DNA from 3 places in the Pseudoalteromonas sp. 5Ae-yellow genome. Region 1 is predicted to be linked to each of the others. Evidence: predicted binding sites of a transcription regulator. Region 1 holds the regulator's gene; each other region holds the start of a gene.
What was found. The regulator FliA, encoded in region 1, starts transcription of late flagellar genes. The targets are predictions, from matches to a motif close to CTAAAGNTNNNNNNNNNNNNGCCGATA.
Positions count from the first base shown of each region.

Region 2: a site for FliA is predicted at 4,875-4,901, ahead of fliS (flagellar export chaperone FliS). Genes of this name have one in related genera too.
Region 3: a site for FliA is predicted at 2,805-2,831, ahead of H4J63_RS15565 (DUF5610 domain-containing protein). Genes of this name have one in related genera too.

Region 1 covers NZ_JACGWD010000037.1:20,477-26,782, forward strand. Annotated here, with positions in the region: gene flhF (flagellar biosynthesis protein FlhF) at 1-1,307, shown strand, start outside; gene H4J63_RS11300 (MinD/ParA family protein) at 1,300-2,160, shown strand; gene H4J63_RS11305 (RNA polymerase sigma factor FliA) at 2,187-2,897, shown strand; gene cheY (chemotaxis response regulator CheY) at 2,938-3,321, shown strand; gene H4J63_RS11315 (protein phosphatase CheZ) at 3,339-4,112, shown strand; gene H4J63_RS11320 (chemotaxis protein CheA) at 4,128-6,306, shown strand, end outside.
Region 2 covers NZ_JACGWD010000050.1:26,585-32,890, forward strand. Annotated here, with positions in the region: gene H4J63_RS13740 (flagellin) at 1-133, shown strand, start outside; partial or broken gene H4J63_RS20655 (flagellin) at 443-802, shown strand; gene H4J63_RS20660 (flagellin) at 1,166-1,852, shown strand; gene H4J63_RS13750 (flagellar protein FlaG) at 1,999-2,421, shown strand; gene fliD (flagellar filament capping protein FliD) at 2,489-3,922, shown strand; gene H4J63_RS13760 (hypothetical protein) at 4,017-4,331, opposite strand; gene fliS (flagellar export chaperone FliS) at 4,340-4,741, opposite strand; gene H4J63_RS13770 (sigma-54-dependent Fis family transcriptional regulator) at 5,174-6,306, shown strand, end outside.
Region 3 covers NZ_JACGWD010000064.1:19,748-26,053, reverse strand. Annotated here, with positions in the region: gene H4J63_RS15575 (RNA-binding protein) at 328-807, shown strand; gene murI (glutamate racemase) at 770-1,570, opposite strand; gene H4J63_RS15565 (DUF5610 domain-containing protein) at 1,636-2,775, opposite strand; gene trmA (tRNA (uridine(54)-C5)-methyltransferase TrmA) at 2,938-4,035, shown strand; gene H4J63_RS15555 (thiol:disulfide interchange protein DsbA/DsbL) at 4,102-4,740, opposite strand; gene H4J63_RS15550 (thiol:disulfide interchange protein DsbA/DsbL) at 4,757-5,380, opposite strand; gene H4J63_RS15545 (serine/threonine protein kinase) at 5,415-6,306, opposite strand, start outside.

The DNA.
Region 1 (6,306 bases):
GTAATGCTGAGCCTCGTGCTCAAGCGCCACAGCAAAGCATGCATAACTTTGTAAGACCAGAGCCACAGCGTGCTAAGCCTGAGCCACAAGCAAAGGTTGCTGACAGCTTACAAGCATTACTAGAGCGACAATCACCGCGTCCTCGCTCCCCTGAACTTGCTTCTATGTTTTCACAATCGGGTATTGATACTACCGATAACTATCAAGAGCCGGCTGCGCAGCCGCGTACTAAAAATATGTTTATTCCTGAAAGTGCAGCGCCAGTTCGCCCACAAACTCAAGCCGATAGTTTAGGTTTTGATGATTTAGACCGCGATTTTGATGATTTAGATAGCCCGGTAACTGCTCGCCCACAAAATAAAAATAATGAAAGCGAAGAAATGACAACAATGCGTGAAGAAATGAACGCGATTCGTCAGTTACTTGAACATCAAGTATCAGGTTTAATGCAACAAGATATGGCGCGTCGCGATCCAACGCGTGCGTGCATGGTTGACCGTTTAGTCGGTATGGGTATTGATAAAGAAGTCGCGCAACAAATGGCATGTTTCGTACCTGACGACGTGTCTCGTCAGCAAGGCTGGAAAGCATTGCTAACAATGGTTGAAGATCAAATGCAAACAACCAATAACGAAATACTTCGCCAAGGTGGTGTATATGCGTTAGTGGGTCCAACAGGTGTGGGCAAAACCACGACAGTTGCTAAGCTTGCAGCTCTAGGTGCACAAAAGTATGGCGCCGATAAAGTTGCCTTAATAACCACTGATACGTACAGAATTGGTGCTTATGAGCAGCTTGCAACTTACGGTCGTATTATTGGTTGTGGTGTAAAACAAGTTAAAGATGCTAATGAGTTAGCTGAAGTTTTATATCATTTACGAAATAAACGTCTAGTGTTAATTGATACGGCAGGTATGAGCCAGCGAGATTTACGCTTAACTGAGCAGTTAAATACGTTAATGCGCAACCAGCGTGTGGATATTCGCAGCTACTTAGTACTCAGTGCCACAGCGCAAATTAATGTACTACAAGAAACTGTACGCCACTTTAAAAAAGTACAGTTAAGTGGTTGTATTTTTACCAAGTTGGATGAATCATTAAGTTTGGGTGAGATTATTAGTATTGCGATTCAAAATCGCCTTCCAATAGGGTATCTTACTAATGGACAACGAGTACCAGAAGATATTCGTGTTGCAAATGCTGAAAAACTAGTGAAAAAGGCTGAGCAATTATATTTAAAAAGAACAAAAGCACAACATTCAAGGCATCAAGCAGTGGCGCCAAGTACAGTAGGGATGTATGATTAACACAGTATTAGATCAAGCAAGCGGCCTGCGCAAAATGAGTCAAAACAATAACAACGGCGTTAAAGTTATCGCTGTAACCGGTGGTAAAGGTGGGGTGGGGAAAACAAATGTTTCTCTAAATACTGCTATAGCACTAGGGCAGCAAGGTAATAGAGTACTAGTACTGGATGCTGACTTAGGTTTGGCAAATTGTGATGTGATGCTTGGTTTACGTGTAGAGCGTAATTTGTCACACGTTTTGTCTGGTGAATGTGAGCTTGACGAAATTTTAGTTGAAGGTCCTGCTGGTATTAAAATTGTACCCGCTACATCGGGTTCGCAAAGTATGGTTGAGTTATCACCATCGGAGCATGCTGGACTAATTCGTGCGTTTAGCGAATTGAATACCGAATTCGATATTTTAATTGTAGATACAGCCGCTGGTATTTCAGACATGGTGCTAAGCTTCTCACGAGCAGCACAAGATGTAATGGTTGTAGTGTGCGATGAACCAACATCAATAACCGATGCTTACGCACTTATTAAAGTATTAAGCCGCGAGCATGGTGTTTATAAGTTCAAAATTGTTGCAAATATGGTCCGCAGTATGCGTGAAGGTACTGAATTGTTTGCAAAACTATCTAAAGTTACCGATCGCTTTTTAGATGTGTCAATGGAGCTAGTAGCAACGGTTCCCTATGATGAAAATATGCGCAAAGCAACGCGTCGTCAAAAAGTAATAGTAGAGCTCTTTCCTAATTCGCCAGCCGCTCTCGCGTTTAAAGCGCTGGCAACCAAAGCAGTTAAATGGCCAATACCAAACCAACCATCTGGGCATTTAGAGTTTTTCATTGAGAAACTAGTAAACGGTTAATTATGACAATATTGGTGAATAGAGCTATGGGATATCAATCAACACAAAACTTAAATGTGATTGTTGAGAAACATGCATCACTTGTCAAAAAAGTGGCATGTCATCTAATTGCTCGATTACCACCTAGCGTTCAGCTTGATGATTTAATTCAATCAGGAATGATAGGTTTAATAGAAGCTTCAAAAAACTTCGATGCAACTAAGGGCGCAAGCTTTGAAACCTTTGCAGGTATTCGTATTCGCGGTGCCATGCTTGATGAAATGCGCCGTGGTGATTGGGCTCCTCGTTCAGTACATCGCAAAAGCCGGCAAGTTGCAGAAGCAATTACAGGACTCGAAAGTAGTCTTAATCGCGAACCAACAGATACAGAAGTTGCTGAAAAACTTGAAATTTCACTCAATGAGTACCATCATATTTTAAATGATGTGAATGCGAGTAAAATACTAGGTATTGAAGACCTTGGTGTTGATGAGGATGTTATAACTCCCGTAGGCCAAGATTTAGCGCAAGATAAACCTTTTAATAATGTTAAAAATGATCGGTTTAATGAGTCTTTGCTAAGTGCAATTAAGTCATTACCAGAGCGTGATGCAATGGTACTTTCTTTATACTATAACGATGAAATGAATTTAAAAGAAATAGGACATATACTCGATGTAAGTGAATCGCGTGTAAGTCAGATACATGGTCAGGCGATGATTAAGCTTAAAGCTAAAATCAATGACTGGATAAATTAGTAGTAAGCAAACAAAGGTTAATACCTCACTGGGGGATGTTTTGGATAAAAACATGAAAATTCTTGTAGTCGATGATTTTTCAACGATGAGACGCATTATAAAAAACCTGTTACGTGATTTAGGTTTCACTAACGTTCAAGAAGCTGATGACGGGTCAACAGCTTTGCCTATGTTGCAAAATCAAGTGTTTGATTTTGTAGTTACTGATTGGAATATGCCGGGAATGCAAGGTATTGACCTTTTAAGAGCAATTCGTGCAGATGATAAGTTAAAACATATCCCTGTATTAATGGTAACGGCAGAAGCTAAAAAAGAACAAATAATAGCTGCAGCGCAAGCTGGCGTTAATGGTTATATTGTTAAGCCTTTTACGGCTGGAACATTAAAAACTAAGTTAGAAAAAGTATTTGAACGCTTAGGCTAATGATGGGGGAGAGGCTTATGCCAGCACCAGCTGCGCCTCAAATAACGTTAGAACAAGCTCGACAGCTCGTTATTTTTTTAGAAAATGATGAGCAAGATAAAGCAAATCAGTTAATTTTAGAGACTGCCTCGCAAGAGCAGTCTGAATTATTTGCTGAAGTTGGAAAGTTGACCCGTCAATTGCACGAAGCACTTAAAAGCTTTGATCTTGATACTCGTTTAACAGATTTAACAACAGATGCTATTCCAGATGCTAAAAAGCGGCTTAATTATGTTATAGAAATGACAGAAAATGCGGCTAATAAAACAATGGATGCTGTTGAGGCTAGTTTACCTATAGCCCAGCAATTAGCAGATGAAATATCTCATATCAAACCGACATGGGATCGTTTAATGAGTCGCGAGATTGAGTTAGGTGAGTTTAAACAACTTTGCCACAGCATCGATAAGTTTATGAATAACTCTCATCATAAAACCGATGAGCTTCAAAGCTTAATGACAAATGTACTAATGGCTCAAGACTATCAAGACTTAACAGGTCAAGTTATTCGCCGTGTTATAGAACTTGTTAGAGAAGTAGAAGAAAGCTTACTTCATCTTTTAACAGCATTTGCTGAACAAGATGACAGTGACAACACAGCGAATAAAGTAGAACAACAAAAAATAAAAGAACCAGTTGCCACACAAACTTTAGCAGGTCCTGAAGGCCCTATTATTGATAAAGAATCGCGTAATGATGTTGTATCTGATCAAGATGAAGTCGATGATCTTTTATCAAGTTTGGGCTTCTAAGAGGAGAGTAACTGCATGTTTGAAGTCGATGAAGATATTTTACAAGACTTTCTTGTAGAGGCAGGAGAAATCCTAGAGCTTTTATCTGAACAGTTAGTTGAACTGGAAAATAATCCAGAAGATACCGAGTTACTAAATGCCATATTTAGAGGCTTTCACACTGTAAAAGGTGGTGCAGGCTTTTTAGCTATGACAGAACTTGTTGATGCTTGTCATGGCGCTGAAAACGTATTTGATTTACTACGTCAAGGTGTGCGAACGGTCAATTCAGAGTTAATGGATGTTATTTTACAAGCGCTCGACACCATTAATGAAATGTTCGCGACTATTCAAAATAGGGATAAGCCAGAACCTGCAGATCCTGAATTACTTCATACTCTTCATATTTTAGGTCTACCACCAACAGAAGATGAGCTTAACGGTGTATCTTCGAACAATGAAGTTGAACAACCTCAAAGCGAAGTAGTTGATACGCCAATAGTTGATGACGAAGATCCGTTTGCGTTTGATGAACTATTTAGCGGAACGCCTTCGGTTAGCGATGCTGAAATTGATGAAATAACTGAAGATGAATTTGAAAACTTACTGGATGAACTACACGGTAAAGGACAAGGTCCTGCAATTGAAAAGCCGGTAATAAGTAGCAATGACTTTAATGGTGACATTACTGATGATGAATTTGATAGCTTATTAGATGAGTTACATGGAGTTGGCAGTTTTGGTGAGGTTGCGAGTAAAGCACCTGAACAAAGTAATGCAGTTAAAGCGTCTGTAGAACCAGCTAAGGCGGCGTCAAATATTGCTAATTCATCAGATGATGAAATTAGTGATGACGAGTTTGAAACACTTCTTGATGAACTTCATGGCAAAGGTACTGCACCTAAATTAATAGAAAGCACTCCTGCTGTGAAACAGCCCAATATTCCAGCTAAACCAGCTGCAAAAGCGAGTGTGCCTGTAAAAAAACCAGAACCTGCAAAAGTACCCGTTTCTAAACCGGTAGAAAAACCGGTTGCTAAAGCAGCATCCGCAGCTTCTAAAAAATCAGCGCAGCCAGCAGCTGAAACTACCGTTCGCGTAGATACAAAACGACTAGACCAAATTATGAATATGGTTGGTGAGTTAGTACTTGTGCGAAATCGTTTGGTTAGTTTAGCGACTAACTCAGACAGTGAAGCGATGGGGAAAGCAATCTCTAACTTAGATGTAGTAACTGCTGATATTCAAGGCGCGGTTATGCAAACGCGAATGCAACCAATTAAAAAGGTATTTGGTCGTTTCCCTCGCGTAGTACGCGATTTAGCACGCAGCTTAAACAAAGATATTGACTTACAACTTGTAGGTGAAGAAACCGACTTAGATAAAAATTTAGTGGAAGCACTTGCCGATCCGCTTGTGCATTTAGTTCGAAACTCAGTTGACCACGGTATTGAAATGCCAGCTGTTCGTGAGGCTGCAGGTAAGCCTAGAACAGGTAATGTTACTTTATCAGCGTCTCAGGAAGGCGACCATATTTTGTTGACCATTAAAGATGATGGCGCTGGTATGGATGCTGAGAAACTGAAAAAAATAGCAATTAGTAAAGGCGTGCTCGATCACGATCAAGCGAGTCGACTTTCTGACACTGAAGCATACAACCTAATTTTTGCACCTGGCTTTTCTACAAAAGAAGAGATATCTGATATTTCAGGTCGTGGTGTTGGAATGGATGTGGTGAAAACTAAAATCACCCAATTAAACGGCTCTGTAAGTATTCAATCTGAGTTAGGCGTAGGTACTATTTTAGAGATAAAAGTACCACTTACCTTAGCCATATTACCGACCTTAATGGTAATTGTTGGCGCACAAACATTTGCGTTACCACTTGCTGGTGTTAGTGAAATATTCAACTTAGATTTAACGAAAACAAATGTGGTTGATGGGCAATTAACAATTATTGTGCGTAAAAAGGCAATACCGTTATTCTACCTTGAGCACTGGTTAGTTAAAGGCTCGGATCGTTCACAGCGTAAAGCAAAAGGCCATGTAGTTATTGTGCAAATTGGTACGCAGCAAATTGGTTTTGTTGTTGACTCATTAATTGGCCAAGAAGAAGTTGTAATTAAACCACTTGATGCGTTACTACAAGGTACTCCAGGTATGGCAGGCGCAACAATTACTTCAGATGGTGGTATTGCACTGATTTTAGACGTTC
Region 2 (6,306 bases), on a different contig from region 1:
TATTCAAGATACAGATTTTGCGACCGAAACTGCACAAATGACTAAAAACCAAATATTACAGCAAGCGGGTACGTCAATACTTTCGCAAGCAAACCAAATACCACAAGCAGCCATTAGTTTATTAGGTGGCTAGTTATTGGTTTAACTAATATCAGGCTGTATAAGCGCACTTCAAATTAAGTGCGTTTTTTGTTTTTAGATTGTAAAAAATAGCTAAAAGCATAATATTCAAACCGTATTTTAAATCAATTTAAAATAACTAATCATTTAAAACAGTCAGTTAGCTTTTTCTGGGTAAATAAACTAATTTATTTTTAAAATACTCCTAAAGATAATTTACCTCCTGCCGTTAACTTAATCAGTACGGAGCTGAGCATACATTTGTGACAGCTCTTGGTTAAATTAAAATAGCAACATTACGAAAGTAATCAGGAGTTTTATTATGATTTCAGTAAACACAAATGTATCTTCATTAAACGCTCAACGTAACCTATCTCAATCAGGTTCTGACCTTGCAACGTCAATGGAACGTTTATCATCAGGTATGCGTATCAACAGCGCAAAAGATGATGCGGCAGGCCTACAAATTTCAAACCGTTTAACATCACAAATAAACGGTTTAGGTGTAGCTCAGCGTAATGCTAACGATGGTATTTCTATGGCGCAAACTGCTGAAGGTTCAATGCAAGAGTCTACTAGCATTTTACAGCGTATGCGTGAACTAGCGTTACAATCAGCGAATGGTTCAAACTCTGATGATGACAGAGCCTCTCTACAAAAAGAAGTAACCGCTTTACAAGATGAGTTAACGCGAATTTCTGAGACCACCTCTTTTGGTGGTCAGCAGTTATTAAATGGAGATTTTGGTTCAAAAAACTTCCAAATTGGCTCAAATGCCAATGAAACTATCTCTATTAGTTTAAGTAGCACAGCCGCAGATAAAATTGGTTCATTAGAAGCAACTACTAACATCACTGCTACAGCTGGAAGCGTTTCATTTGCAGTAGGTGGTCAAACTTACGATGTAGATGCTACAGCTGCTTCAGACGCAGCCGGTAAAGCGGCTGCGATTAATGAAACAACAGGTGACCATGGTGTTACTGCGGAAGTAAACTCTGTTACAACTGCAACACTGAGCTCTCTTGATTTTGACACTGGCGGTACTATGTCATTTGACATAGGTGGGGAAGGGATAACAGGTACATCTAATACTGAAATAGCATCAGCGATTAATGATTTGGATGGTTATACTGCAGAAGATGATGGTTCAGGTACAATTACAATTACAAATACAGCTGGCGCACCTATAGCATTGACTAATTTTGCTGGTGCGGGTAATACCGGTGGCAATGAAGTTTCAGCTACGTTTGCCGACAGTGATACTTCAACTACCACAGGTGATGCTGCGTTAGTAAATGCTGGTACAGCTGCAGTTACAGCCTCTGCTACAACAGAAACCATAACCTTATCTTCAAAAGTTGACTTTTCTGTAACGGATGGCGCCGCAGGTACGCCGGTGAGTGTTGTTGCTGAAGGCGATTCTGTTAAAGATATTGATTTAACAACAGAGCTAGGTTCACAAAGTGCAATCGCTGTAATTGATGATGCACTTGCACAAATAGATAGTCAGCGTGCTGATTTAGGTGCGGTTCAAAATCGTTTTGGTCACACAATCAGTAACCTTGCTAATATTCAAGAAAATGTATCTGCGTCACGTAGCCGTATTCAAGATACTGACTTTGCAACCGAAACAGCTAACATGACGAAGAACCAAATCTTGCAACAAGCAGGTACGTCAATCTTGTCGCAAGCGAACCAGTTACCACAAGCAGCACTTAGCTTATTAGGTTAATAAGTTAAAGTAATAGCTTAGTGGTTAGCTAGTACATAAAGTCAGTATTAGTTTTACAAAAAGGAGGTGGCTTTAGCTACCTCCTTTTGTGGTTTAAGGGTTTTAATTGAGCTATTGTTTAATTAAGTGAAAAATAGGAATCTGTTATGAATACTATTAATTCCAATGCAGAAGTTACATTACCAACCCCGCTAGCGGGTGAAGATAAAGTAGCTGGGCAAGCAGCTAGTTCGCTAACCGAACGCGCTGTTGACGATGTAAAGCAAGCTGACACACAAAATCAGCAACGATTACAGCAAAATCAATACGAAAAAAATAACCAAGAAGTAACTGCTCAGCCGTTAGAGCGTGAACAGCTAGAAAAAATGGCGCAACAATTGCAGGATTTTATGGGCGAAATGAATCGCAGTTTGCAGTTCAAGGTAGATGAAGATTCAGGTCGTGATGTAATTAAAGTGCTTGATAAAAACAGTGGCGAAGTAATTAAGCAATATCCTTCTGAGGAAGTATTAAGCCTAGTTTCTAAACTGTCTGAATCTGCTGGTATTTTGATTGATCAAACAGTTTAGTAAGCACCTATAAGTGTTAACTTATAAAAGTTAGCTGGTTTATTTTTAAGTATTGAAGAGGTGAAGTATGGCTATTTCGTTTACTGGTTTAGGTTCTGGGTTAGCAGTATCAGATATTGTTGATGCACTAGTAAATGCAGAACAAGCACCTGCTGAAGCTCGATTAAATACAAGAGAAGGCAAGTTAACAACTGATATTTCAGCTGTAGGAGCACTTAAGTCAGCGCTCGAAAAAGTGCAAACCTCAATGGAAGCATTAGGCGATAGTGATAACTACCAAAAGCGAACTGCATCTGGCAATGATGATTTTATATCTATTAGCTCAGATAAAGACGCTCAGCCTGGTAGTTACAATGTAAAAGTAGACGCATTAGCACAAGCACATAAGTTATCTTCCCCTGCATTTGCAGCAGACGAGGCAATTGGAGCTGGCGTAATTACAATTGGCTCCGGCGAAAATAGTTTTTCCACTGTTTTATCGGCTACAAATACATTAGAAGATTTACGCGACCAAATTAATAACGGCCCTTTTACTGGCAGTGATAGTAATGATTCGGTTGTCGCCACTATAATAACCAGTGATACCGGTCAGCATTTAGTGCTTACTAGTAAAGAAACCGGCGAAGACAACGCTATAACAATTACCGTACAAGACGATGACGGCAGTAATACCGATACAAGCGGGTTATCTCGACTAGCTTATGATGTATCAGACGCAGACCCTGCTAATCATACAACTAATTTAACGCAAGTTAATGCTGCACAAAATGCACAAATAACGATTGATGGCACGTTAACTGTATCAAGCAATACTAATGAGTTTAGTAATGTGATTGATGGCGTGGATATTACCGCCAAAAAGTTACATGCCACTGACGACGACTTAAGCGATATATCGGTTACCGAAAACAATAATAATATTAAAACAGGTTTAAATAGTTTTATTTCAAGTTATAACGAACTGTTAGAGCTTAGTAATAACTTGGGTGCCTCCGGCGAAGCTGGCGCAGGCGTTATGGCGGGGGATTCACTGCTTCGTGGTGTTATGTCAAAGCTTCGTAGCGAAATAACAAATCCCGTTGATTTAGGTGGTGGTAATTCGCTATCGCTTTCGCAGTTAGGTGTAGAAACAGACCGCTACGGTGTTTTAACGCTAAATACAGAAACACTCAATGAAAAAATAGCAAGCGATGTAGATTTAGTTCAGCAGTTTTTTGTAGGTGATGATGACGATGGCTTTGCACAATCGTTTGACGAAAAGTTAAGCTTTTATACCGATTCCGACGGTATTATCCAAAACCGCATAGACAGCAAAACAAACCAACTTGACGACATAGATGACCAGCGCTTGGACCTTGCCAGTAAAATGGAGTCGCTATCATCAAGGTTGTATGCTCAATATAATGCAATGGATTTATTAGTAGCGAGCCTCAATAACACCAGTACGTATGTTCAAGCTCAGCTGGAAAATATGCCTGGGGTTGTACGAGATAACTCTTAATATATAAATAGCATATAGTTTTAATAGCTAAATAAAAACATAAAAAAAACCGTTATTTACAACGGTTTTTTATATTTACTGTTTGAGGTGAATTTTATTTGGCTGCTCTATATGCCTTAATCGCCTTTCCTGACTTTTTATGTTTAATAATGGCTTTAGATGACTCGTTTTTAGCGCTATTTGCTTTAACTAAAATAGTATTTATACGAAGCTGAATTAATTCTAATTGCTCTGCGCTTGGGCCTTCACTGTTTTCGCACCATTGTTTTAGTTTAGTGTTTAAAGTATCTAAAAAAGGCGGAGCTTCATCTGCATTATTATCATTTACTAATACTTCAATGTTACTAAGCAGTGTTTGTATTTGCTCTGCATGGCTTGTTAGTTGCTGCGAAGATGTTGGCGAGTCCATAATTTAAATTAAACCGCAGGGCTGCGTTGATCTAGCGGAATGTTATTCCAACCTTCTTTAATTTCTTTAACAATACTTGATACTTCAGTAATTGCTTCAATATCGTTGTGTAAGTTAGCTTGAGTTAAACGGCGTTGGCAGTAATCGTAAAGTGCCAATAAATTGTTAGAAATACTAGGGTCTTGCTCTACTTCTAAATTAAGTGCATCTTGCAGAGCACCAAATAATAAAACACAGGCTGAAATGTTTTCACCTTTTTTTTGTATTTCTTTGCGCTCAATAAACCCTTTTGTTGCTGCTAAGCGACCGATAATATTACTGAATATAAGGTTTATTTGTTCGTAAGGAGTCATTTCGGCAATACTACTAGCACGAACTTGACCGTATTTTTTTACTGAGATGTGAGCCATGGAAAATCCTAAAATTTAAAACAATAAAATTATGTGAAAGCCAATATAAAAACTTATATAAAAAACCAATAAAGCTTTTATACTTTTATAAGAGCAAAGCAATATTAATGCCAAGCATTTTTGCTTATCTATATATCGGCATTTGTAACTTCAACTTAAATTTATAATTGGGTTTATTTACTAACAATAGCATTTTTATAGCCGAGTAAATTAATTTTTAGAGCTAGGTTATGGTTAGGTAATAGTTAAGTAATAACTAAGTTGAAACTATAACCCATACTTAATGATTAACTATTAAGTATGATTGACTTAACTAGCCCGTCTGTTTTTTGGCGTTTATGTCAAAAAACTGCCGCTATTGCTTGCATCCATGCTGAACTGGCTTACAATTTAACTAATTATACAAATTAGTGAAAGTACGGCTCGCTAAATATGATCTTGATTTTAGATAATAATAACAACCGCGCAATAGGATTAAATGCTTCACTTGGCTTTATTGGTGAAGCTGCTCAACTATTAAGCGAAGACTGCTTTGAACAAGAATGCAAAAAATATCAGCAGCAAGAATGCATGATCATTTTAGGAGCATTGCAATCACTTGACCACGAAAGCTTAATTAAACGCTATCCAACATTACCGTTTTTATTAATTGGCGAAACGCTAAAACCCCTATTAAGTATAGCTAATGTAGTGGGGCTTATCTGTGAGCCGTTTAATCACGAAGTGACAACGCAGTTACTTCACGATTGCCAACAGTATCAGCGTATGCTGCCTAATGAGCATAAGCATACTAAACCACATAAAATTTTTGATGGACTTGTTGGTGAAACCGATGCGGTTAAAGATGTTCGCTTTTTAATCGAACAAGTGGCAAAAACCGACGCTAATGTTTTAATTTTAGGCGAATCAGGCACAGGTAAAGAAGTGGTTGCCCGTAATGTACATTTGCTTTCAAAGCGTATTAATGGACCGTTTGTACCTGTTAACTGTGGTGCTATTCCGGCAGAGCTGCTCGAAAGTGAACTATTTGGCCACGAAAAAGGCGCGTTTACTGGTGCTATATCGGCTCGTAAAGGGCGCTTTGAACTCGCTCAAGGTGGGACGCTATTTTTAGATGAAATAGGCGATATGCCACTGCAAATGCAAGTTAAGTTGCTGCGAGTATTGCAAGAGCGAAGTTATGAACGAGTTGGTGGTACAAAGGCTATTCAGGCTGATGTACGCGTTATTGCAGCCACGCATCGTAACCTTGAAACAATGATTGAAGAGGGTAGTTTTAGGGAAGATTTATATTACCGCTTAAATGTATTTCCTATCGAAAACCCATCGCTGAGTGAACGTGCTGATGATATTCCGCTGCTTTTAAAAGAGTTAATGCGCCGTGTTAACGACCAAACAGGTTCTACCGCTAAGTTTACAGAGCGCGCAGTTGAGAGCTTAAAAGAACATGCTTGGCCTGGTAATATTCGTGAGCTTGCTAATTTGGTGGAGCGTATGGTTATTATGTTTCCTGAAAAAGTGGTTGATATTCCCGATTTACCTAATAAATATCGTTACATCGAAGT
Region 3 (6,306 bases), on a different contig from region 1:
TTAAAACCGAAGTTTTATTTAACTCTCTGAGTAGTTCGTGCCTCGCTATGCGTTGTCCGCTGCGCGTCGCCATATCCCGTCTCAGTGGGGTCGCATTATAGGGAGATCCGAAAACAGATCAACCCTTTTTTTAGATCTTTTTACTGTTCGAACAAAAATAGAACAAAACCATGTAAAACCATATGAAAACCTTCCTAAGATGATGCTTTTTTGTGCTCTTATTTATTATTTAATACAAATATCATTGCTATGTTTGATTTAGACGTTAAGATAGCAAGTTCACAATGTTAAATTAATGTTTATTTCCTGTTTATTGGTAGATCTAAAATGAAATTACCCGATCAAAAATCTTTTATCTTCTCTGTTATTCTTGCTGTAGTTGGTTTTGTTGTTGTTGAGTTCGCTTTAGGCGGCTTAGCTTTAAACCCTGCATTACTATTTGGTGCTGGTTTATTAATAGGTGCGATTGCTATTGCTGCAATGTCATCTGATGTGACTGAAGAAGCTGAAGTTAAAACAAAAACGCTTTATGTTGGTAACCTTCCTTATCGTGCAAACGAAGGTGTGGTTCGTGCATTATTTGAAGAACAAGGCAAAGTATTCAATGTTCGTTTATTAAAGGATAAGAATACTGGCAAGCGTCGTGGCTTTGGTTTTGTTGAAATGGCGCAAGCTGATGCAGACAATGCAATTGCTAACTTGAACGATAGCGAGTTCCAACAACGTACTTTAAAGGTACGTGAAGCAAAACAAAAACAAGAAGATGATTCTAATGCTCTACGTACTGAGACGGATCAGTCAGTGTAACTAGCTTTACCGCTAGCTTATTGCTAAACACATCAGCCGTTGCATAATATTGCAGCGGCTTTTTTATGTCTGTTAGTTTATTCACACAGAAGTTAAGTTGGTTAAGTAGGTAGTTGACTCTGTTTGCTATCGCTACACCTGAATCAAGTAATTTTACATTCCCTTCAAAATACTGACTAATAGGCTCTGCTAATATTGGAAAGTGCGTACATCCTAATACAAGTACATCTATAGTTTTATCTATATGTAGGTCATCAAGCACTTGATGCAACTTGTTTGTATCCAAAGACTCTGTAAAAAAGCATTCCTCAGCTAACGTTACTAATTCAACACTGCTATATAGATTAACGATTACATTACGTGCATGCTCAGTAATTAATGTTTTAGTGTATGAACTGGCGACCGTTGCCGGTGTGGCTAATAAGCCAATATGATTTGAACGTGTTAACTCTGCTGCAGGTTTTATTGCTGGCACAACACCTACTATAGGAATATCCGTAATTTGGCGAACAGCGCTGAGTGCAGATGTAGAAGCTGTATTACACGCTATTACAATTAAATCGACGTTAAGCGTGTTGGCTTTGATGAAATGAATAAGTGAACATAATCGGTTAATTATAGTTTGTTGGGATTGAGCACCATAAGGTAGTAATGCATTATCCATAAAATAGCTGTACTGAGCATTGGGGATACTTTGCTTGATATGTTCAAGTACAGTAGTTCCACCAATACCTGAATCAAAGACCATTATATGCGCTGACAAACTACCGTTCCTACTTTACTTTAAGATCGGCAGTTTGCCATGAGGTTTTTATAAAAGAAAGTAGTTTAACTTTGCGTGGCTTCTAAATCAGTAAGCCTGTCGGCTGCTGAATTTAACTGATTAAGGTTTTCGAACATAGACTTTGTATAATCTACTAACTTATCTATTTGTTCCTGATCTTGATTTAACCATTGGAGAATGCCAGCTAGCTGATTTTGTAATCCAAGCTCACCCGCTTTTTCAAAAGCATTTTTAAGGTCGTCATTAAAAGGGGCTAACCCCTCTGCTACTTGTTTTTCTGGTGCTGGTTTATATTCTTCATAGCTTTTAACTGTTGCTATTGTTTTTGTTTGGCGTAAATCCATAGAAAAAGCCACCAGCTGATCGCTGTCTAAACTCAGCTCTTGCGCTTGTTCAAATGCTTCATCTAAATCACCACCAAAAAAGGTTTTACTTAAATCTTGTAAGTCTTCCATCATCGCATTAATAGCTTCTTGCTCTTGCTCGTTTAAGTCACCATTTACCGACATCGAAAATGATACCTGTCGAGATTGCGATGATGAGCTTGCAAACGACTCACTATTACTATTTTGCTGATAGCCACTTGCCGATTGAGATTCAAATGCATCAGCAAAGCTAATACTTACCTCATCGCCTTCTGCTGTAGTAAATTTATACTCTGCATTACTCGTCATACTGACGTATTGGGCCTGGCTTATATTTACGCTGGCAGGTTGTGGGTTAAATAACGACTCTTCAAACTTATCCAGCCCATTGTAAATTCCCTCTTTGGACTTATTAATGCCCTCTTCCATGTCATCATTAAATACGCCTGTACCTTTGAGTTCATCAACAGCGTCATCAATCCCTATTTGGACTCCTTTGCGCGCATCGCCTAGCATATCTTTGAGCTTTTCGTCATCAGCGCCGTTAGCTTTTGCTTTATTTACAGCACTACTTACAAAATCGAGTACGTTTTTTACTATTTCATCAAAATCAAATAGTGGTTTATCTGCTTTTTTTTCTGCGATAGGTAATCCAAGCTGCTCAGCCATTTTATCGCCAAGCACCTTTGCGGCCAACTCTCGGCCTCGTTGTTGATAGCTATCTTGAGGAGACGTAATTGTAGGTTGCTGTATATCAGCTTTATTATTGAATTTATTGATGTTGTTGTTTGGCGTAAAGCCATAATTACCTATTTTCATGATTCGTCTCCTAAGCGTGCGTAGTTTATTATCGGCTATAACAACAAAAACTAAAGTACAATGTTCAATAAAACAGCATAAATGCTAGCCAAAACTAGACAAATACGCAGCGCTCCCTACAATAGCGCCGATAAACAGATCTTAGATAAGGTAGTAGCGTTAATGGCAGTTATTAAAATAGATACCACACAGTACCAAGCGCAGTTAAGTGAAAAAGAGCAGCGAATTAGTACGCAGTTTCAACGTTTTGGTGTGGAGCAATTAGAAGTATTTAGCTCAGAGCCAACTAACTACCGCCAACGTGCTGAATTTAGAGTATGGCACGACGGTGATGATCTGTTTCACATTATGTTTGATCAACAAACAAAAGAAAAAATCCGTGTTGATACATTTGACCCAGCAGCGCCTCTAGTAGGTGAAATAATGCAGGTGATGATTGAAAATCTTAAGCCTTGTGAAATATTACGCCGTAAGTTATTTCAAATCGATTACCTATCAACGCTAAGCGGTGAAATTTTAGTAAGCTTGCTTTATCACAAACCACTGGATGATGAATGGTTAAGTGAAATTAAAGCACTGAAAGAAAAGCTTAGCAGTAAATACAAAATTGACTTTATAGGTCGTGCTCGCAAACAAAAAGAAGTACTAGGTGATGACTTTGTAACTGAACGTTTAACAGTTAATGGGCAAGAGCTTATTTATCAACAAGTAGAAAATAGCTTTACTCAGCCTAATGCAAAAGTAAATATTAATATGCTGGAGTGGGCACAAGATTTATGTAAACCACTTAAAAATGATTTACTAGAATTGTATTGTGGTAACGGTAACTTTTCAATTGCATTAGCAGGTTCTTTTAATAAAGTATTAGCGACGGAAATATCAAAATCATCTGTTCACTCTGCTCAATACAACATTGCTAAAAACAACGTAGAGAACTTAGATATTATTCGTATGTCTAGTGAAGAGTTTACTCAAGCAATGAATGGCGAGCGTACTTTCTCTCGTTTAGATGGTATTGATTTAAAAAGCTATGACTGCCAAACCATATTAGTTGATCCACCACGCGCGGGCATGGATGAATTAACGTGTGACTTAGTGGCTAACTACGAAAGCATAATTTATATATCGTGTAATCCTGAAACTCTTGAGCGTGACCTTGATCACTTAACACGTACGCATAACGTTAAGCGCTTTGCTATATTTGATCAGTTCCCATATACACATCACATTGAGTCGGGTGTTTTCTTGCAGCGCAAATAAATACGCTCAGTAAACGTTACCCATAAAAAAAGCTCCTTGTAGGAGCTTTTTTAGTTTTAGCTAAACTTACTTGTTAGCTAAGTAATTAATCAGTTTGCTAATATCTTCTGGTTCAGTAATACCCGACTCACGACCTAGGTTTAATTTATACTTACCATTTACAATAAATGTAGGTACGCCACGTAGTGCGCCTTTTTCTTTAAAGTAGTCTTGATCTCGTTTCATTTTAGAGCTCAGCGTACGTACCGAGAAGCTTTTAAACAGCTTATCAAACTTATCGCCATCAACGCCCTGCGCTACAAATATATCTTTTACATCTGCAAGCTCATTAAAACTAGCGCGCTTTGTATGAATATGATTAAAGATTGCAGAGACAATTTTATCTTTTTGCGGAAGCACTTCTGCAGTAGCGAGTGCTTGGCTCATCATCTGTTGGTTTTCTGGGTCGCGTACACCTACAAAATCAACATGGCTCTTTTTAAATTTAACGTTTTTATCAAGCTTAGGCTTAAACTCACCAATTAGTGCTTCCATGTTATTACATGCAGGGCAGTAAAATGAGAAAAACTCTTTAATTTCTGGCTTTTTTGTTGCGCGCTCAGAAACAACGTCGTAATGCACGCCTTCTTCATACGTTGCTGCAAAGCTTGTTGCCGCCATAGGAAGTAGTACTGCAAGCAAACCTGCTTTAACTAATTTAATCATTATTATGCTCCGAAATTTATAGTGCTAATAAAAACGCTACTAACTCATCAAGTTCTTTTTGATTTTTGATGGTGTTGAGGTTTATTTTATATTTATCGTTAACAATAAAAGTAGGTACACCTGTAAGTGCGCCTAATTTTGAATATTTATTCTGTTTGTTTTGCATTGCTTGCTCAGCTGAAATAACAGGCATGCTTGCAATCTCTTGATCAAATGTTGCGCTATCAATACCGTTTACTTCAAGTAATTTTTTAACGTCTTTCATTTCAGTTAATGGTGCACGTTGAACATGGATACTTTTAAAAATTTGATCGCTAATACTTTGCGCCTGACCATGCTGCTTAGCAATTAAGTAAGCAAAGCTTAAATTACTTTGTGCTTGTGGTGACACGCCACCTAAAAAGTTAACGTGGTTTTTAATAAACTCAGCGCCTTCTGGCAAGCCTTTTTCAATTGCTTTTGCTACTGGTTCAAACTTAAAGCAATGTGGACAGTAAAATGAGAAAAACTCAGTTACTTGCGGTGACTTGCTTTTGTCTACATCTATAACAGTGTATTGATTATCAACTTCAAACTGTGCAGCAAGTGCTGCAAATGGTAAACATAAAAGTAATAAACTCAGTTTTAATTTTTTAAGCATTTGTATCTCGTTGTACTTGTCTTTAAATAAAATATTACGGCAATAACTTTAACGGTGCTTCTTGCAATGCTGCAAGTTGCTCTTTCAGTGCTAAAATTTGTTGCTCCCAGTATTTGTCATCAGCAAACCATGTAAAGTTCCGCACAAAAGCAGGATCACTCCATCGTTTAGCTACCCATCCCATATAGTGAATAATACGCATTGCTCGCAGCGGTTCAATTAATTTGAGTTGAGAGTGATCAAAATCACAAAACTCTTCATATGCATTTACAAGGGTGTCTAACTGTAACAGTTGCGTCGCTCTATCGCCACTGAGCATCATCCATAAATCTTGGATTGCAGGACCTTGGCGGCTGTCATCTAAATCAACAAACATTAGCGCATCACCTGCCCATAAAATATTACCAACGTGGCAGTCACCATGTAAGCGAATACTTTGCACATCTTTATACTGTTTTTGCGCCTGCTCTATCACTAAATCTAAAATAGTATAAAAGGCAGTATTTATTCCCATGGGCACTAAGTTACTTTTTTGAAGATGAACTTTGGCTGTATGCAAATACTCCTCGCAGGTAACTGTTGGCCTGTAAGTAAAAGGTTTTGTTTTAGCTACTTGGTGCATACGGCCAATCAATCGCCCCATTACATCAAGCTGATCTAAATTATCAACCTCAAATAAACGCCCGCCTACACTTGGAAACAACACAAACAAATACCCTTCGTGTTCAAATAAGCTTTGTCCATTATATAAAATAGGGGCAACAACGGGTACTTCTGCATCCGCTAGTTCAAATGCAAAGTCATGCTCTTCTTGAATTTGCTCTTTACTCCAGCGCTCTGGGCGATAAAACTTCACTACGTAACGCAGGCCATCATCCGCTTTAAATTGGTACACTCTGTTTTCATAGCTATTGAGCGCCAATAAA